DNA from 4 places in the Isoptericola sp. NPDC060257 genome. Region 2 is predicted to be linked to each of the others. Evidence: predicted binding sites of a transcription regulator. Region 2 holds the regulator's gene; each other region holds the start of a gene.
What was found. The regulator LexA, encoded in region 2, represses DNA repair genes until DNA is damaged. The targets are predictions, from matches to a motif close to TCGAACANNTGTTCGA.

Region 1 (4,887 bases), on a different contig from region 2:
TGCTGCTTGCGCGTCCGCTGGCTCATGAAGAACATGAGGCCGGCGAGGACCACGAAGAGGATGATGAGTTCCACGGAGCGTCCTTGTCTGTCGCTGCCCGACGGTCGTCGACCGACTGCCGGGCGTCGGGGGCGCACCGGTCGGCACGCCGGCGCAGTGTCCTGCGCACACGGCCCCCAACGAGCACGGCACCCGTCGAGTTCCGGCCCTGGGCCGTCGGCGGCCGGGGGCGCTCCCAGTCTACTGGGGCGGCCCGGCGTCCCTGTCGGACGCGTCGGACCCGGCGGACCCGTCGAACAAGGTCCCCCCGAGCGGCGCGCCCCACGCGCCGGGCGGCGGCTCGAGCCCGAGGTGCTCCCAGGCGGCCTGCGTCGCGACCCGGCCGCGCGGCGTGCGGCCCAGGAGCCCCTCGCGGACGAGGTACGGCTCGGCCACCGTCTCCACGGTGTCCGGCTCCTCCCCCACGGTCATCGCGAGCGTGCCCAGTCCCACGGGACCGCCGGCGAACCGGCGGCAGACGGCGTCGAGCACGGCACGGTCCAGCCGGTCCAGGCCGATCGGGTCGACCTCGTAGACCTCCAGCGCCGCCCGGGCCGCCCGGAGGTCGAGGCTGCCGTCCCCGCGCACCTGGGCCCAGTCGCGCACGCGGCGCAGCAGGCGGTTGGCGATGCGGGGGGTGCCGCGCGACCGGCCCGCGATCTCGTGCGCTGCGGCGTGCTGGATGTCGACGCCGAGCAGGCCGGCGGACCGGGTGATGACGCGCTCCAGCTCGGCGGCGTCGTAGAAGTCGAGGTGCCCGGTGAACCCGAAGCGGTCGCGCAGCGGGGCGGGCAGCAGGCCCGACCTCGTCGTCGCGCCGACGACGGTGAACGGCGGCAGCGCCAGCGGGATCGCGCTCGCGCCCGCCCCCTTGCCGACGACGACGTCGACGCGGAAGTCCTCCATCGCGACGTACAGCAGCTCCTCGGCCGGGCGGGCCAGCCGGTGGATCTCGTCGATGAAGAGGACCTCGCCCTCCTCGAGCGACGAGAGCACCGCCGCCAGGTCCCCCGCGTGCTGGATCGCCGGGCCACTCGTGACCCGCAGCGAGGTGCCGAGCTCGGCGGCGATGATCATCGCCAGCGTGGTCTTGCCGAGCCCGGGAGGTCCGGACAGGAGCACGTGGTCGGGAGACGCGTCCCGCGCCAGCGCCGCCTGGAGCACCAGGGAGAGCTGGTCGCGCACCACCCGCTGCCCGACGAACTCGTCCAGCTTCTTCGGTCGCAGCGCCGCCTCGGCCGCGCGCTCGACGTCGTCGGCCGAGGAGGTGACGAGCCGCTCCCCGCCGTACTCCGCGTCCGCCTCAGCCACGGCGGCCGCCCAGGGAACGCAGCGCCGCGCGCAGCGTGGCCGCGACGTCGATCGGGCTGTCGGCCGGGTTGTCGTCGCCCGCGTCCGCGAGGACCCGGTCGACGGTGTCCTGGGCGACCTTGGCTGCCCAGCCCAGGCCCACGAGCGCCTCGACCACCTGGTCGCGCGCCGGGTCGCCCGCGGCGACGGGCGGCGCGTCGGGCACGACGGCGCCGGCGGCGGACGTCGGGGCGCCCAGCTTGCCGGACAGCTCGAGCACCAGGCGCTGGGCGCTCTTGGGGCCGACCCCGGGAACGCGGCGCAGCGCCGCGAGGTCCTCGGACGCGACGGCGCGGCGCAGGGCGTCGGGGGTGAGCACGGCGAGCATGGCGAGAGCGATCCGGGGTCCGACGCCGGACACGGACTGGGCGGTCTCGAAGACCTCCCGCTCGTCCGCCTCCGCGAAGCCGAACACCGTCATCGAGTCCTCACGGACGACCAGCGTGGTGTGGAGCTGGGCCCGCTCCCCCACCCGCAGGCCGGCGAGGGTGCCGGGGGTGGCGTGCACGAGGTACCCGACCCCGCCGACGTCGAGCACGGCCCGCTCCAGCGTCACGTGCGTGACCGTGCCGGTCAGGGAGGCGATCACCGTGGTCCTTCCGTCGAAGAGGCCGTCGACGTGGCCGTCGAACACCCGTACGAGGCGTCACTGTAACAACCGGTGCCGACGCCGGGGCGGGCGACACTCGACGAGCCCACGACCAGCCGCGCGACGGCGACCGGGTGGCCCGGGTCCCGCTCAGCGCCGGGCTCGGGAGGGTGCGCCGCGGTGCGAGCCGGTGCGCGCGGTGCGCTCGGCAGCGGCCCAGGCGCGCTGGGCCGGGGTGAGCTCGTTCCGCTCGCCGCCCTGGAGCGCGCCGGACGGTCGCCACAGGTGGGTGACGGCGAGCGCGAGGGCGTCGGCGGCGTCGGCCGGCCGCGGCAGCTCGTCGAGCCCGAGGATGCGCGCGATCATGCGCTGCACCTGCTCCTTGTCGGCGCGGCCGGACCCGGTGACGGCGGCCTTCACCTCGCTCGGCGTGTGCATCGCGACCGGGACGCCGCGCCGGGCCGCCGCGACCATCGCGAGGCCGGCGACCTGCGCGGTGCCCATCACGGTGCCGCGGTTGTTCTGGGCGAAGACGCGCTCCACGGCGACGACGTCGGGCACCGTGCGCTCGAGCCACTCCTCGAGCCCCTCGGCGACGCGCAGCAACCGGAGGTCGACGCTCAGCTCGGGCTCGCTGCGCACGACCCCGACGTCGACCATCCGGGCCCTCCGGCCCGGCAACGAGTCGACGACGCCGACCCCGCACCGGGTCAGACCCGGGTCCACCCCCAGCACGCGCACGTCGTCACCCTCTCACGCGGGCGGCCGCGGACGGCCGACCCGCGCCGGGAGCCGTCACTCCTCGTCGAGGGCCGCCATGACCTCGTCGGAGGCGTCGAAGTTCGCGTAGACGTTCTGCACGTCGTCGCTGTCCTCGAGCGCGTCGATGAGGCGCAGGATCTTGCGCGCGCCCTCCACGTCGACCTCGACCTCCATGGAGGGGTGCCAGATGGAGTCGGCCGAGTCGTACTCGATGCCGGCCTCCTGGATCGCCGTGCGCACGGCGACGAGGTCGGTGGCCTCCGAGAGGACCTCGATGACGTCGCCCTCGTCGCTGACCTCCTCGGCGCCCGCGTCGAGCGCGGCGAGCATGACGTCGTCCTCCGTGACGCCCTCCGCCTTCGGCACCACGACGAGGCCCTTGCGGGAGAACAGGTAGGACACGGAGCCCGGGTCGGCCAGGTTGCCGCCGTTGCGGGAGAACGCGAGGCGCACCTCGGAGGCGGCGCGGTTCTTGTTGTCCGTGAGGCACTCGACGAGGACGGCGATGCCGTTCGCGCCGTAACCCTCGTACATGATCGTCTGGTAGTCGACGGCGTCGGCGCCCTCGCCGGAGCCGCGCTTGAGCGCGCGGTCGATGTTGTCGTTGGGGACCGACGACTTCTTCGCCTTCTGGATGGCGTCGAACAGCGTGGGGTTACCGGCCGGGTCGCCGCCGCCCGTGCGCGCGGCGACCTCGATGTTCTTGATCAGCTTCGCGAAAAGCTTGCCGCGCTTGGCGTCGATCGCCGCCTTCTTGTGCTTGGTCGTGGCCCACTTGGAGTGACCTGACATGCGCTCCCTAACTCCTTCGCGATGCTTGGACGAGCCGGACGAACAACCCGTGCACGCGCGCGTCCCCCGTGATCTCCGGGTGGAACGCGGTGGCGAGCAGCCGTCCCTGACGTGCTGCGACGATCTTACCGGCGGCGGGCCCCACCGCAGAGCCGTCCGCCCAGCGGTCCGGTATGCGGGCGAGCACCTCGACGTCCGGCCCCGCCTCCTCGACCCACGGAGCGCGGATGAAGGCGGTGCGCACCGGACGCCCGCCCGGCCCGTCAGAGACGCCCGCGACCTGCAGGTCCGCCTCGAACGAGTCCACCTGGCGGCCGAACGCGTTGCGCCGCACGACGACGTCCATCCCGCCCAGCGTGCGCTGGTCGGCGGTGCCGCCCTCGATGCGGTCCGCGAGCAGGATCATCCCCGCGCACGAGCCGAACACGGGCAGCCCCTCGCCGATCAGCCGCCGCAGCGGGTCGGCGAGCTCGAAGAGCCGCAGGAGCTTGTCGATCGTCGTCGACTCGCCCCCGGGGAGCACGAGGCCGTCGACGGCCTCCAGCTCGGCCGGGCGCCGCACGCCCACAGCACGCGCCCCCGCCTGCTCGAGCGCGGCGGCGTGCTCGCGCACGTCGCCCTGCAGGGCGAGGACTCCGATCGTCGTGGTCACCGGGGCAGTGTAGGGCGACCGTCGGCGAAGCCCGCACGTGCTCAGGAGCAGGTGCCCAGCAGGCCGAGCGTGATCGAGTACCGCCGCGTGCCGGACCACGCCGAGCTCCAGGTCGTGCCGCCCGGGTAGACGCGGTCCGCGCGGACCCGAGCCGTCGCGTTGGTCGCGGCCGCAGTGACCTGGTAGGTCGTCGTCCCCGCGGCCACCTGCGCCTGCGTGCTCCCGCCCGGACCGTAGCCGAAGGTGTAGCGGGTGGCGCCCGCCGCCGCCGTCCAGTTGAACGTCACCGACCCGATCCCCAGCAGGCCGCATGTCAGGTTCGTCGGGGCGGGGACCGTCGCGGCGGAGACCGCGGCGCTGGTCACCGTGCCCGTGTCGGTCCACGAGGTGCCCGGGATCGTCGCCGCCAGGGCCACGGACACGCCGCCGCTCTGGCCCTGGGTGGTGGAGGGGGCCGTGGCCGAGACCGCCACCGCCACGCACAGCGCCACGGTCCCGCCCGCGGAGACCGTCGCGGTGCCACCGGACCCCCCGCCGCAGCCGGTCCCCGTGTCCGCCGCGCCGAACGACGCGCTCGTCGTGAACGCCGTGCCGAGCGTCCCGGTCCGCGAGGTCGTCGCGGTCACCGTGGCGGAGCGGGAGCCGCCGTTGCGCACCGTGACGACCTCGGACGCGCCGGAGCCCGGCACCGCGCCGGGAAGCG
Region 2 (4,887 bases):
CCTTGCCGGCGGTCGGGTGGCTGGCGGCGTTCTTCTTCTCCAGCGCCTCCCGGAAGCGCGCCTTCGTGTCCTCGGAGGGCTTCGCCCTGGAGTCGTCCGTCATCGCGGTCACCTCGTCGTCCGTCGGGGTGGGTGTGCTCGCGCGGCGGGGCCGCGCAGCACCTGGTGGCGTCCAGCATGCCCCGGGCCGCCACCCCGCGCCAGGGCATTTCGCCCGGACCGGGCGACCCGGGCGTCAGGCGGTCGTGCCGCTGCCGGCGGTGGCGCGCTCGTCCCGCTCCGCCCGCAGCGAGGTGATCGCCGACTCGAAGTCCTCGAGGGACTCGAACGACTGGTAGACGCTGGCGAAGCGCAGGTAGGCGACCTCGTCCAGCTCGCGCAGCGGCCCGAGGATCGCCAGACCGACCTCGTTCGCCTCGATCTCGGGGCGGCCGGAGGCGCGCAGGGTCTCCTCGACCTTCTGCGCGAGGACGGCGAGGTCGTCGGAGCTCACCGGCCGGCCCTGGCACGCCTTGCGCACGCCCGCCACGACCTTGTCCCGGCTGAAGGGCTCGGTCACCCCGGAGCGCTTGGCCACCGACAGGCTGGCCGTCTCGATCGTGGTGAACCGGCGCTGGCACGCGGGGCACTGACGCCGGCGTCGGATGGACGAGCCGTCGTCGGAGGTGCGCGAGTCGACGACTCGCGAGTCCGCATGGCGGCAGAACGGGCAGTGCATCGCTGGTCTCCTGCGCTCGGCTCCGGACCGGCGCCCGGCTGCCCGACAAGGTAAGCGGCGGGCGACCGTCCGCGCAAGCAGGATCCCCGCGGCGGGCGCGCCGGTCCTCGCCGTCAGTCCAGCGGGAGCACCACGACCTGCCCGGTCTGGAGCTCCGCCGACGTGAGCCCGTTGAGGTCGCGGAGCTCGGCGACCACGTCGCGCAGATCCTCGCCCGTGTCGCGCACCTGCTGCGCGTACTGCCAGAGGGTGTCGCCGGGCGCCACCGTCTGGAGCCGGACCTCGACGCCCGCGCCCGGCGACTCGGCGACGGCGCGCTGGCCGAACAGCCCCGCGCCCACGAGCACGAGGAGCACGAGGGCCGCGACCACCACCCGGCCCCTGCGGGTGAGCCGGAGCCCTCCGAGCCCGAGGAAACCGTGCGCGTCGCTGGTGCTGCGTGCGTTCTGCATCGTCCTGCCTCCGGTCCACGTGGTGCCGCGCGAGGCGGCCGCTCCGTCGAACGTCTGTTCTTCGAACACCTGTACGTCGAACTGCTGTACTAGGTGTACCACGTCCCGGCGACACGGTCGAGGTCCGATCGAACAGATGTTTGATGTCGGGCCGGAACTGGCTTAGAGTGGCCGACAGCGCGATGGAAGGTTTGTCGGATTTCATCGGCCCGCCCACGGGCCGCGCCCTGCAGGACGGAGAACGCGATGACCAGCGGACGGGACCAGGCCCCGGCGTCCACGACGACGGCGACGCCATGGGCTGCCCAGGACGAGACCCTCGAGGACGCGGCCACCACGACGGCCGGCGCCTCCACGACCGCGCTGGCGTCGGTGAGCGAGCTCTCTCCGTCGTCCGACCGCCTCACGCCCCGCCAGCGGCGCGTGCTCGAGACCATCCGCAGCTCCGTCGAGGCCCGCGGCTACCCGCCGACCATGCGCGAGATCGGCGAGGCCGTGGGCCTGGCGAGCCCGTCCTCGGTCAAGCACCAGCTCACCACGCTCGAGCGCAAGGGCTACCTGCGCCGCGACCCCAACCGGCCGCGCGCGATCGAGGTCGTCGACCCCGAGACGCCCGCCGTCGTGGCCGCCGCTCCCGACGCCGACCCCGCTCCCGGGTACGTGGCCGGGTCGCTCGCCGCGTCCGACGCGCAGCCGGCCCAGGCCCCGTCCTACGTCCCGCTGGTCGGCCGGATCGCCGCCGGAGGCCCCATCCTCGCGGAGCAGGTCGTCGAGGACGTCTTCCCGCTCCCCCGGCAGGTCGTCGGCGACGGCGACCTGTTCCTGCTCAAGGTCGCGGGCGACTCGATGGTCGACGCCGCGATCTGCGACGGCGACTGGGTGGTCGTGCGCAGCCAGCCCGTCGCCGAGAACGGGGAGGTCGTCGCCGCGATGATCGACGGCGAAGCCACGGTCAAGACCTTCAAGCAGGCCGACGGGCACACCTGGCTGCTGCCGCAGAACGCCGCCTACTCCCCCATCCCGGGCGACGAGGCGCAGGTGCTCGGCCGGGTCGTGGCGGTGCTCCGCAGCCTCTGAGCGCCGGTGCGGCGCCCCGGGCCGTCAGAACCCGAGGCGCTGCTGCACGGCCCGCATGCTCTCGGCCGACGCGCGCAGCCCGGCGACCTCGTCGTCCGACAGCGGCGTGTCGATCGTCTCCGCCACGCCCCGTCGGCCGACGAGCGACGGTACCGACAGGCAGACGTCGCTGATGCCGTAGAAGTCGTCGAGGCGCGACGACACGTTCATCACGCGGTGCTCGTCGTTGAGCACCGCCTCGATGATCCTGGTCGCGGCCAGACCGACCGCGTAGTTGGTCGCCCCCTTGCCGGCGATGACGCGGTAGGCGGACTCCACGACGTCGGTCGCGATGCGCCGCCGGGCGGGCTCGTCGAGGGGCGGGTGCCCCCGGAACGGCCGCCAGTCCAGGAGAGGCACGCCGGCGATCGTCGCGGAGCTCCACAGCACGATCTCCGAGTCGCCGTGCTCGCCCGCGATGTTCGCGTGCACGTTCCCGACGGCCACCCCGCAGTGGCGGGCCAGCGCGTCGCGCAGCCGGGACGAGTCGAGGACGGTCCCGCTGCCGAACACCCGGCCCCGGGGCAGGCCGCTGATCTCCTGCGCGGCGTAGGTGACGACGTCGACCGGGTTGGTGACCATGAGGAACACGGCGTCCGGGGCCACCTCGAGCAGGCCCGGCAGGATGGACCGCGTGAGGCCGACCGTCGCCTCGGCCAGGTCGAGGCGGCTCTGGCCGGGTTTCTGCTTGGCTCCCGCCGTCACCGCGACGATGTCGGCGCCGCGACAGACCTCCACGTCGTCCGAGCCGTCGATCTCGGCCTGGGGGATGAACATGCCCCCGTGCCGAAGGTCGAGCACCTCGGCCTCGACCTTCGCGCGGTTGACGTCCAGGAGGGCGACGGACCGGGCCGCGCCCCGGGCCAGCGCTGCGTACGCGAGGGTGGAGCCCACCGCGCCCGCCCCGACGATCGCGAGCTTGGTCGTCCTGCGTGTCTCGTCCACGGCCACACGCTATGTGTCGAGGCGCCGGAGCGCAGCGCGGACGAGCTCCCCGTCGGTGGTCGGCCAGAAGTCCGGCATGGACCGGGTGAGGAAGGAGCCGTAGCGGGCGGTCGCGAGCCGGGGGTCGAGCACGGCCACGACGCCGCGGTCCTCCCCCGTGCGCACGAGCCGGCCGGCGCCCTGCGCCAGCAGCAGGGCGGCGTGCGTGGCCGAGACCTGCATGAACCCGTTGCCGCCCGCCTGCTCCACGGAGCGGGCACGGGCCGCCTTCACCGGGTCGTCCGGGCGCGGGAACGGGATCCGGTCCACGAGCACCAGCTGGCAGCTCGGGCCCGGGACGTCCACGCCCTGCCACAGGGACAGCGTGCCGAACAGGCAGGTCTTCGGGTCGTCGGCGAACGCCTTGACGAGCGTCGGCAGCTGGTCGTCGCCCTGGCACAGCACGGGCACGTCCAGCCGTTCGCGCATCGCCTCCGCCGCGGCCTGCGCCGCTCGGCGGGACGAGAACAGCCCGAGAGTCCGTCCTCCCGCGGCCTCGATCAGTCCCGCGATCTCGTCGAGCTGGGCGTCCGTGGTCGGTTCCCGCCCAGGCGCGGGCAGGTGCCGCGCGACGTAGAGGATGCCCTGGCGCGGGTAGTCGAACGGGCTGCCGACGTCCAGCCCGGACCAGTCCGCCGTCTCGTCGGAACCGCCCGAGCCCGCGAGGCCGAGCGAGCGCGCCACCGGGTCGAAGGTGCCGCCGAGCGTGAGGGTGGCCGACGTGAACACGCCGGTCGCCTCGCCCAGGAGGTGCGTGCGGATGAGCCCCGCCACCGCCAGCGGCGCGGCGTGCAGGCGCGTGACGCCGTCGCCGGCCCACGGAGCGTTCTCCGGCGGACGCGAGCACCAGAGCACGTCCGCCGTCGTGTCCTCGGCCGCCATCCGCTCCGCGACCTCGAAGAGCTGCAGGACGGCGGACTGCGCCATCTTCATCCCGGCATCCGGCGCCTCCTGCCCCTTCCCCGCGCCCTGGGGCTTGAGGCGCGTGAGGAGCTCGCGCGCCGCGTCACGCACGGCGCCCACGGCGGCGCGCAGCTCGTCCGGAAGGCCGAGCGGGAAGCGTTCCGCGGGCGCGGTGGCGAGCAGGGTGCCCAGGCGCTGGGAGGCGGCGTCGAGCGCCTCCGTCTCGGTGCCGCCGTGCCGCCGGGCGAGGCGCGCGGCGTGCTCCACGATCGTCAGCGAGAGGTCGACGGTCGCGGCCGCCGTCACACGCTCGGCGAGCTCGTGCGCCTCGTCGACGACGACCGCGTCGTGCTCCGGCAGCACGCCCGGGTTCCCCGAGACGGCGATGCCGAGCATGGCGTGGTTGGTGACGACGACGTCGGCCTCGCGGGCCGCCGCGCGGGCCCGCTCGGGGAAGCACTCCGCCAGGAGCGGGCACCGCTGCCCCAGGCACTCCAGGGCGGTGACGGACACCTGGCGCCAGGCCTTGTCGGGGACCCCGGGCACGAGGTCGTCCCGGTCGCCCGTGTCGGTCTCGTCGGCCCAGCCGTGCAGCCGGCGCACGTGGTCGGCCAGCGTCGCCGTGTCGTCGGCGCGCCCGCCGCGTCCGCGGGGGCCGGGCGGCGCCGGGTGCTGCTCGGCGCCCGCGCCCTCGCCGGGGCCGGGGTCGGCCGG
Region 3 (4,887 bases), on a different contig from region 2:
CCGCCGACCGGGTGGTCGTGTCCGACGGCGGCCACTTCATCGGCTGGGCCAACATGTACTGGCCCGTGGCGTCGCCCGACCGGATGATGATGGTCGGCACCGCCTTCCAGTCCATCGGGCTCGGCTTCCCCAGCGTCGCCGGCGCGGCCGCGGCCCAGCCGGACGCCACCGTCGTGCTCACCACCGGCGACGGCGGTGGGCTCATGGCCCTCGCCGACCTCGAGACCGCCGTGCGCACCGCCGGCGGCCGCGGCGTCGCCGTCGTGTGGAACGACGCCGTCTACGGCGCCGAGGTGCACGTCTACGGGCGCCAGGGCCTCGCCGAGGAGCCCATGCGCATCCCCGAGACCGACTTCGCCGCGCTCGCCGCCGCCGTCGGCGCGGAGGGCGTCGTCGTGCGCAGCCTCGCCGACCTCGACCGGCTCGGCACCTGGGCGCGCGAGCCCCTCGACCAGCGCCGGTTCCTCATGCTCGACTGCCGCGTGTCGCCCACCGTCGTCGCGCCGTACCAGGAGGAGATCCTGCGCGTGAACCGCACGCGGTAGCTCGGCGGGCCGCGCCAGACTGCACCCATGCTGATCAGCCGGGCGACCACCGCCGACGTCGCAGGCCTCGCACGACTCCTGTGCATCGACACCGCCGGCGAGGGGGTCGACGACCAGGCGGTCGACGAGTTCGCCATCGATCTCGATCGCTGGTGGGCCGACCGCGGCGACTCCCACGCCGCCTTCGTCGCCCGGAGCGCGAGAGGGGAGGTCGTCGGCATGGCATGGGTGGCGTTCGTCCCGCGCGTCCCGCGCCCCGGTGCCACCCGCCGGATGTCGGCGGACATCCAGACCGTCTTCATCCGCTCGGACCACCGCGGTCGCGGCCTCGGCACCGCGCTCGTGGAGGCCGCGTCGGAGCACGCGACGCGGCGCGGCGCGGCGCACGCGACCGCCCACTCGAGCCGCAGGGCGGTGCCCGTCAACGGGCGGCTCGGCTTCGCGTCCTCCCCGCAGCTCCTGCGGACGACGGCTCCTGGGACGTGAGCCCAGGAGCGGTCGTGGGCCGGTTCGTCCCGGGTCGGGGCGTCAGCCTTCGCGGGGCTCGCTCTGGCCGCTCTGGACCAGGAACTGCTCCCCGCTGCACGAGTCGGGGAGGTGTTCGGTGACGCTGCTGGTCACGCCGCCGCCCAGGTACACCTGCTCGCCGACGGTCAGGGTGAGCCCGAAGGCCTCGAGCGTCCGGGCCTGCGGGTCCCACGCGAAGTCGGAGGGGAACACGGGCACGGTCGTCGTGCCGCCGTTCTCGACGACCAGGCAGCCGTCGACCAGCTGGAGCTGGCCGTCCAACGCCGCCGCGTCGCCCTCGTTCCACGGCCCGGTGCGCACGTACGACGCGGCGGGCGACGTCGGGTCGACCGGCGGCGGGTCGTCGGTGCAGGCGGTCGCCAGGACGAGGACGACCGCCGCGACGGCGCCGGCGCGGCGGGCTTTCTTCACACTCTCATGATGCTGGGCGCACTCGCCGCGCGGAAGCGGTGGACCTGCTCTCGGGTCGCTTCACCCGGCGACGGGTCTCGAACGCCTGTTCGACGTCGTGTCGGTGGCGGGTGGTTGAGTACTCGTATGGCCACCCCGCCCAGCACCGCCGCTTCCCGGCTGGATGCTGCGCTGGACCAGGCCGCGGACGAGCAGGTGGTGGTGAACGCGGCGGCGGGTCGCCGCACGGTCGCGCTGGCTCGGGTCCTGGGCGCGGCGCGGGTGGTGCCGGAGGCGTTGCTGGACGTCGGGGTGGAGCGGGTCGCGTCGGCGGCGCCGGAACGACGCTCCTCGGTCGCGCACCGCGCGCTGGTCGCGGAGGTCGCGTGCATGCTCGGGGTCAGCGAGCACGTCGCAGCCGGCTGGCTCGCGGACGCCGACGTCCTGGCCTCGAAGGCGACCGCGACCCTGGAGGCGTTGTGCGCGGGTTCGATCACCTACCAGCACGCGGCCAAGCTCGCGGACGCAGTAGGCGACCTGCCCCCGAGCGTCGCAGGGCAGGTCGAGCGCGCGGTCCTGGGCAGGGCTCCCGACATGACGGCGGCCCGGTTCGGGGTGCTCGCGCGCGCCGCCCGCGACCGGCTGCACCCCGTGCCCGCCGAGGTCCGGCATCAGGCCGCCGCCCTGAAGGCGGGCGTGTGGGTCGACGACGGCTCCGACGGGATGTCCTGGCTGACCGCGCACCTGCCGACCCCGGTCGCGCGTGCCGCCTACGACCGCCTGCACCGCACCGCCACGAGAGCGAAGACGACCGGTGACCCGCGCGGGGTCGGGCAGCTGCGCGCCGCGACCCTCACGGCCCTACTCCTCGACGAGGATCACACCAGGAACGAGGCAGACCCTCCGGGCCGGGAGACCGACCCAGGCAGCCCGCCGGGCACACCACCAGGATCAGCACCGGGGACCGCGCCGGGATCCGGACCGCCGGGCCTGCCAGACCCGTCAACCGCCCCTACTTGCGCCCCTCTTCCCGACCCGCTCGCCACACTGGCCCGGACCGTCAGACCCGCGGTCCACGTGACCGTCCCGATCACGACGCTCACCGGCACCGGCGAGAGTCCGGGTCTGCTGGACGGCACCATCCCCGTCGACGCGGAGACCGCACGCCACCTGGTCACCCGCGCGCCCACCCTGCGGCGCCTGCTCACCGACCCCGTCACCGGCGCCCTGCTCACCGCCGACCGGCGTTCCTACGTCGTGCCCGCCGACCTGCGCGCGTTCCTCACCCAGCGCGACCTGACCTGTCGGTTCCCCGGCTGCCGCATCCCCGCCCGACGCTGCGACCTCGACCACACCACCGCCTGGGAACACGGCGGCACCACCGACTCCACCAACCTCGCCGCGCTGTGCCGCCGCCATCACACGCTCAAGCACGAGTCCCGATGGGCCGTCGAACACCTCGCCGGCCCGGACCGAGCCGGCGTCCTGGCTTGGACCTCACCCCGCGGCCGCACCTACCTCACAACGCCCGGATCCGCCGACCACACTCTCGGCGACCTCGACGAGTGGGCCAGCGAAGCCGACCACCTCGTCCTCCAGCCCGCGCCGACGATCGACCCGACCGACGCGGCCCTCCCGCCGGAGCAGACCGCCGACCCAGTCGCCGTGCGCGACGACGGCGACCCGCCGTTCTGACGGCGGCCCAGCGACGGCCTGGCGGCGGCTCAGTCCGCGCCGGGCGGGCCGTCCAGCACGGTCGGTGCGTACTCCAGCAGCGTCAGCCGACCGTCGAGGGTCCGGTGCTGGAGGAGGTCCAGCCGGACGTCGGGCCAGCCGTCGTACAGCCGGTCGTGGCCGGTGGCGCCGTTGACGACCGGGAACACGACGACCCGCACGCGGTCGACGAGTCCCGCCCGCAGCAGGGAGCGGCACAGGCTGGGGCTGCCGATGGTCCGGAGCGCGACGTCGTGCTGCTTCATCGCGCCCACGGCCTCGACGGCGTCGCCCGCGACGAGCGTGGTGTTCGCCCAACCCAGCGGCTCGGTGAGGGTCCGCGAGAACACGACCTTGGGGCGCGCGGTGACCTCGGCCATCTCCTCCTCGCCCGTCTCGGCGAAGCCCGCGAACAGCCGGTACGTCGTGGCGCCCAGCAGGGTCGTGTACTCCTGCCGGCCGTCCTCCTCGAGGAACGCGAAGTAGTCCGGCCCGCCCATACCCCACAGGCCGGGCCACCCGTCGGCGGATCCGAACCCGTCGAGCGAGGTGATGTAGTCGATCATCAGGTCGGCCATCGTCGGGCCCTCCTCGGCCGCTGGGCACTCCTGGTCGTCCACCAGTATCGGCGCGGCGTCGCCCCGTCGCTCGCTCGCCGCCTGACCGGTCAGCCCGGCAACGACGCGCGGAGCGCCGCCATGAACGCGTCGTAGTGGCTGTACCAGACGGAATGCGCCGCCCCCGGCACGTCGCGCACCACGACCCCGTACTTCGCCAGGGCCGCCGCGTCCTCGTCGGTAACGAACGCGCTCGGCGACGCCCGGATCACGACGGCACCTTCCGGGAGCGGCCACGCACCGTCGGCGGAGGAGGCGACGGCCGCACCGGTCTCCGGGTCGAACGCATCGGCCGCCGCGGCCTCGACGCGCACGTCCTCGTCGCTGTAGTGCGGCCGGGTGCGACGCAGCTCGTCCGCGGTACGGGCGCGCCGGTCGCGGACGTAGCCGGCGAGCAGCCCCGCCCGGGCGCCGCCCCCGTGAAACCGGGGCACGGCGTCCACCAGCACGGTCCGCGCGGGCCGGAGCTCCTCGCGCGCAGCGGCCAGCACCACCCCGCCAAAGGAGTGGCCGACGGCGAGCCCGGGGGCGACGACGGACCTCGCGCGGAGCGTCGCGACGACGGCACGCGCCGCCCGCGGCACGGTGAGCCGCGGGTCGCGCGGGGACCGGCCGTGCCCGGGCAGGTCGGGCGCGAGGACCCGCCAGCCGGTCTCCGCGAGCGCGGGGCCGACCCGCCACCAGGAGTCTGCGGACCCCATGAAGCCGTGCAGCAGCACCGCGGTGCGGGCGCCCTCGCCCCACTCACGCACGCGCAGCAGGTCGGTCATGCGGTCGCGGCGATCCAGTAGCGCCGCTTCGTCTGGTCGCCGCGCGTTCGCACGTCCTCCAGCACGCCGCCGCACGCCTCGATGACGGCGGCGGAGCCGGTGTTGTCGACGTCGCAGGTGACGAGGACCCGCTCGACGCCGCCCTCGGCGAGGAGCTCGACGGACTGCCGGAGCATCGCCGTCGCGTACCCCCGACGGCGGTGCTCGGGCGCGACCGCGTACCCGACGTGCCCGCCGATGTCGCGCAGGTAGTCGTTGAGCTCGTGTCGCACGGACACCCGGCCCACCGGGACGCCGTCCACGTCGGCGACGAGGAAGTCGCAC
Region 4 (4,887 bases), on a different contig from region 2:
TCGCGGCGCTGATCGTCCTGCTCGCCGTCGACCTCGCCATCGTCGGCAGGCGCCCCCACGTGCCGAGCATGAAGGAGAGCGGCCTGTGGGTCGGCTTCTACGTCGCCCTGGCGCTGGTGTTCGGGCTGATCGTGCTCGCGGTGGGCGGCACCGCCCCCGCCGGGGAGTTCTACGCCGGCTGGCTCACGGAGTACTCCCTGAGCGTGGACAACCTGTTCGTCTTCGTCATCATCATGTCGCGGTTCGCGGTGCCGAAGCGGCACCAGCAGATGGTGCTGATGGTCGGCATCATCATCGCGCTGGTGCTGCGCGGGGCGTTCATCCTCGCGGGGGCGGCGATCCTCGAGCAGTTCGTGTGGGTCTTCTACCTCTTCGGCGCGTTCCTCATCTACACGGCGGTCAAGCTCGTGGCGGGGGGCGACGACGAGGAGGAGTTCAAGGAGAACGTCGCGATCCGCCTGCTCCGCCGCGTGCTGCCGGTGAGCCAGGAGTACGACGGCGCGAAGGTGCGCACGGTGGTCGACGGCAAGAAGCTGTTCACCCCGATGCTCGTGGTGTTCGTCGCGATCGGCTCCACGGACCTGCTGTTCGCGCTCGACTCGATCCCCGCGATCTTCGGGCTGACGAAGGACCCGTTCATCGTCTTCACCGCGAACATCTTCGCCCTCATGGGCCTGCGGCAGCTCTACTTCCTGCTCGGCGGCCTGCTCGAGCGGCTGGTGTACCTGCCGATCGCCCTGGCGGTCATCCTCGGGTTCATCGGCGTCAAGCTCATCCTCGAGGCGCTGCACACCAACACGCTCCCGTTCATCAACGGGGGCGAGCACGTCGCCTGGGCGCCCGAGATCCCGATCTGGCTGTCCCTCGCCGTGATCCTCGGCTCGATCGCGATCGCGACCGTCGCGAGCCTGGCGAAGACGCGGCGGACCGCCGCGGTCGCCGCGAAGGACGCGGCGCCGGCGGGCGCGGCGGACGCAGCGGGTGCGGCGTCGTCGACGACGGCGGCACCGGAGACGCAGGACGTGGCGTCGGAGCCCGGATCCGCTCCCGCATCCTCCGGGCCGGAGTCCTCGGGCCGCTGACGACACGAGCGCACAGGCCCCGGACGGCACGCCGTTCGGGGCCTGTGCGCGTCGTCCGGCGTCAGGCGGCGAACCCGCCGATCACGGGCACGAACTCCCGCGCCGCGCGGTGCGCGACCAGACCCTCGCGCCGCATGGGGTCGGCCGCGAGCAGCTCGAGCGCGCCGGTCGCGTCGTCGGCCTCGACGACCAGGAGCGCGCCGCCGGGCTCGCCGTCCGGCGTCGCGGGCAGCGGGCCGGACACGCGCAGCGTGCCGCTCTCGTGCAGGCCACGGAGGAACTCCCGGTGCTCCGGTCGGACCTCCGCGAGGCGGTCGGGGTCGGTGACGTAGACGTACGTGACGGCGTAGACGGACATGGCCGTATCCAAGCACCCCGTGCGGTCGCGGGCCGGGGGAGTCCGGGAGCGGGTCAGGCGGCCGGGTGTGACCGGTCAGGCACACGAAAAGGCCCCGAAAGGTATAGAACGCCTGTACGAATGTCGGCGTCCCGACGTAAGATGCCCGGGTGAGCAACCGCCTCGTCATCTCCGGCGCCCGCGAGCACAATCTGCGCAACATCGAGCTCGATCTCCCGCGCGACGAGCTGATCGTCTTCACCGGGCTGTCGGGCTCGGGGAAGTCCTCCCTGGCGTTCGACACGATCTTCGCCGAGGGGCAGCGTCGCTACGTGGAGTCGCTCTCCGCGTACGCCCGCCAGTTCCTCGGCCAGATGGACAAGCCCGACGTCGACTTCATCGAGGGCCTGTCGCCCGCGGTGTCGATCGACCAGAAGTCGACCAACCGCAACCCGCGGTCGACGGTCGGCACGATCACCGAGGTCTACGACTACCTGCGCCTGCTCTTCGCCCGCGCGGGGACGCAGCACTGCCCCGTGTGCGGCGAGCCGGTCCGCTCGCAGACGCCGCAGCAGATCGTCGACAAGCTCCTCGAGCTGCCGGAGGGCACGCGCTACCAGGTGCTCGCACCCGTCGTGCGCGGGCGCAAGGGCGAGTACGCCGACCTGTTCGCCGAGCTGCAGACGCAGGGTTTCGCCCGCGCGCGGGTCGACGGCGAGGTGGTGCAGCTGACCAGCCCGCCCACGCTCGAGAAGAAGCTCAAGCACGACATCGAGGTCGTCGTCGACCGCCTCGTGTCGCGCGACGGCGTCCAGCGCCGGCTCACCGACTCGGTGGAGACCGCGCTGCGCCTCGCGGGCGGCCTGGTCATGGTGGAGCTCGTCGACGCCGACATCGACGACGTCGACCGGGTGCGCAAGTTCTCGGAGAAGCGGGCGTGCCCCAACGACCACCCGCTCGCGCTCGACGAGATCGAGCCGCGCACGTTCTCCTTCAACGCCCCGTACGGCGCGTGCCCGGAGTGCACCGGCATCGGCTTCCGCCTCGAGGTCGACGCCGACCTCGTCGTGCCGGACGAGGAGAGGACCCTGCGCGACGGTGCCGTGGTGCCGTGGGCGCAGACGTCGTCGGAGTACTTCGAGCGGGTGCTCACCGCGCTGGCGGAGGAGATGAGCTTCTCCATGGACGTGCCGTGGCGCGCGCTGCCGCAGCGCGCCCGTGACGCGATCCTGTTCGGCCGCAACCACCAGGTGCACGTGCGGTACAAGAACCGGTGGGGCCGCGAGCGGCAGTACTCCACCGGCTTCGAGGGCGCGGTGACCTTCCTGGAGCGGCGGCACCGGGAGACCGAGTCCGACTGGTCGAAGGAGAAGTACGAGGCCTACATGCGCGAGGTCCCGTGCCCCGTGTGCTCGGGGGCACGGCTCAAGCCCGAGGTCCTCGCGGTCACCGTCGGCGGCAAGTCGATCTGGGACGTGTGCAGGCTGCCGATCGACCAGGCCAAGACCTTCCTCGACGGGCTCGAGCTGGGCGAGCGCGAGCGCGCGATCGCGGCAGAGGTCCTCAAGGAGATCCACGCCCGGCTCGGCTTCCTCGTCGACGTGGGCCTGCACTACCTGTCGCTCGAGCGTCCGGCGGGCACCCTGTCCGGCGGCGAGGCCCAGCGCATCCGGCTCGCCACCCAGATCGGCTCCGGCCTCGTCGGCGTGCTGTACGTGCTCGACGAGCCCTCGATCGGCCTGCACCAGCGCGACAACCGCCGCCTCATCGAGACGCTGACCCGCCTGCGGGACCTCGGCAACACGCTGATCGTCGTCGAGCACGACGAGGACACGATCCGCGCGGCAGACTGGATCGTCGACGTCGGCCCCGGCGCGGGCGAGCACGGCGGCCGCGTCGTGCACTCGGGCGACTATGCCGGGCTCCTCGAGGCCGAGGGCTCGATGACCGGCGCCTACCTCTCCGGGCGGCGCAGCATCGCGCTGCCCGCGGAGCGTCGCGCGACCGACCCCGGCCGGAAGGTCACGGTCGTCGGCGCCCGGGAGAACAACCTGCGGGGGATCGACGTGTCCTTCCCGCTCGGCGTGCTCACGGCGGTCACGGGCGTCTCGGGGTCCGGCAAGTCGACGCTGGTCAACTCGATCCTGCACACCGTGCTCGCGAACGAGCTCAACGGCGCGCGCCAGGTGGCGGGCCGGCACACCCGGGTCACGGGCGTGGACCAGCTCGACAAGGTGGTGCACGTCGACCAGGGGCCGATCGGGCGCACGCCGCGCTCCAACCCGGCCACCTACACGGGCGTGTGGGACCGGATCCGCAAGATCTTCGCGGAGACCGAGGAGGCGAAGGTCCGCGGCTACGGGCCGGGCCGCTTCTCCTTCAACGTCAAGGGCGGGCGCTGCGAGGCGTGCGCGGGCGACGGCACGCTGAAGATCGAGATGAACTTCCTGCCCGACGTCTACGTGCCGTGCGAGGTGTGCCACGGCGCGCGGTACAACCGCGAGACCCTCGAGGTGCACTTCAAGGGCAAGACGGTCGCGGACGTGCTGGACATGCCGATCGAGGAGGCCGCGGAGTTCTTCGCCGCGTTCCCCGCGATCTCGCGCTACCTCACCACGCTGGTCGAGGTGGGTCTCGGCTACGTCCGCCTCGGGCAGCCGGCGCCGACGCTCTCGGGCGGCGAGGCGCAGCGGGTCAAGCTTGCGAGCGAGCTGCAGAAGCGCTCCACGGGTCGCACGATCTACGTCCTGGACGAGCCGACCACGGGCCTGCACTTCGAGGACATCCGCAAGCTGCTCGGCGTGCTGCAGTCGCTGGTGGAGAAGGGCAACACCGTCCTCGTCATCGAGCACAACCTCGACGTCATCAAGAGCGCCGACTGGATCGTCGACATGGGGCCGGAGGGCGGCTCCGGCGGCGGGACGGTCGTGGCGGAGGGCACGCCCGAGGACGTCGCGCAGGTCGCGGCGAGCCACACGGGCCAGTTCCTCGCGCCGATCCTCCAGGAGCACCCGCCCGTGCCGACGGCGACCCCTGCCGGCCGGGCGAGGTCCGCCGCCGCGACCTCGGCGTCGTCGGCGCCGCGTGCGCGGAGCTCGGCGAAGGGCACGACGAAGGGTTCGGGGAAGGCGACGACGAAGGGGAAGACCGCGTCGAAGCGTCCCGGTAAGCGCAGCGCCGCCTGACGTCCTAGCGTGTGGCCATGGGAGCGCACCACAACTACGCCGTGACCGTCGCCTGGCCCGATGCTGCCGAGGCCGGGGCCTCCGACCCCGGTGGCGGTCCGGGCACGACGTCCTACACGTCGTACTCCCGGGACCACACGGTCCTGGTCTCGGGCAAGCCGCCGCTGCTCGGGAGCGCCGACCCGGCGTTCCGTGGTGACCCGGCGCGGCACAACCCGGAGGAGCTGTTCGTCGCGAGCCTCGCGCAGTGCCACATGCTGTGGTTCCTCCACCTGGCCGCCGA

Region 1: the regulator LexA is predicted to act here: its motif matches at 2,016-2,031, upstream of ruvA (Holliday junction branch migration protein RuvA).
Region 3: the regulator LexA is predicted to act here: its motif matches at 1,562-1,577, upstream of ACFWEK_RS05535 (DUF222 domain-containing protein).
Region 4: the regulator LexA is predicted to act here: its motif matches at 1,545-1,560, upstream of uvrA (excinuclease ABC subunit UvrA).

Annotation. Positions count from the first base shown of each region.
Region 1 is NZ_JBHXAW010000008.1:10,421-15,307, reverse strand. Features, by position in the region: gene yajC (preprotein translocase subunit YajC) at 1-74, opposite strand, end outside; gene ruvB (Holliday junction branch migration DNA helicase RuvB) at 241-1,350, opposite strand; gene ruvA (Holliday junction branch migration protein RuvA) at 1,343-1,978, opposite strand; gene ruvC (crossover junction endodeoxyribonuclease RuvC) at 2,129-2,719, opposite strand; gene ACFWEK_RS01430 (YebC/PmpR family DNA-binding transcriptional regulator) at 2,774-3,532, opposite strand; gene pdxT (pyridoxal 5'-phosphate synthase glutaminase subunit PdxT) at 3,540-4,184, opposite strand; gene ACFWEK_RS01420 (hypothetical protein) at 4,226-4,887, opposite strand, start outside.
Region 2 is NZ_JBHXAW010000293.1:439-5,325, reverse strand. Features, by position in the region: gene ACFWEK_RS18405 (DUF5302 domain-containing protein) at 1-103, opposite strand, end outside; gene nrdR (transcriptional regulator NrdR) at 236-718, opposite strand; gene ACFWEK_RS18395 (LysM peptidoglycan-binding domain-containing protein) at 832-1,170, opposite strand; gene lexA (transcriptional repressor LexA) at 1,417-2,247, shown strand; gene ACFWEK_RS18385 (L-lactate dehydrogenase) at 2,272-3,231, opposite strand; gene ACFWEK_RS18380 (ATP-dependent DNA helicase) at 3,241-4,887, opposite strand, start outside.
Region 3 is NZ_JBHXAW010000041.1:3,121-8,007, forward strand. Features, by position in the region: gene ACFWEK_RS05520 (thiamine pyrophosphate-binding protein) at 1-545, shown strand, start outside; gene ACFWEK_RS05525 (GNAT family N-acetyltransferase) at 573-1,031, shown strand; gene ACFWEK_RS05530 (hypothetical protein) at 1,074-1,484, opposite strand; gene ACFWEK_RS05535 (DUF222 domain-containing protein) at 1,611-3,158, shown strand; gene ACFWEK_RS05540 (dihydrofolate reductase family protein) at 3,188-3,754, opposite strand; gene ACFWEK_RS05545 (alpha/beta fold hydrolase) at 3,844-4,563, opposite strand; gene ACFWEK_RS05550 (GNAT family N-acetyltransferase) at 4,560-4,887, opposite strand, start outside.
Region 4 is NZ_JBHXAW010000080.1:359-5,245, forward strand. Features, by position in the region: gene ACFWEK_RS08885 (TerC family protein) at 1-1,082, shown strand, start outside; gene ACFWEK_RS08890 (YciI family protein) at 1,144-1,440, opposite strand; gene uvrA (excinuclease ABC subunit UvrA) at 1,590-4,604, shown strand; gene ACFWEK_RS08900 (OsmC family protein) at 4,622-4,887, shown strand, end outside.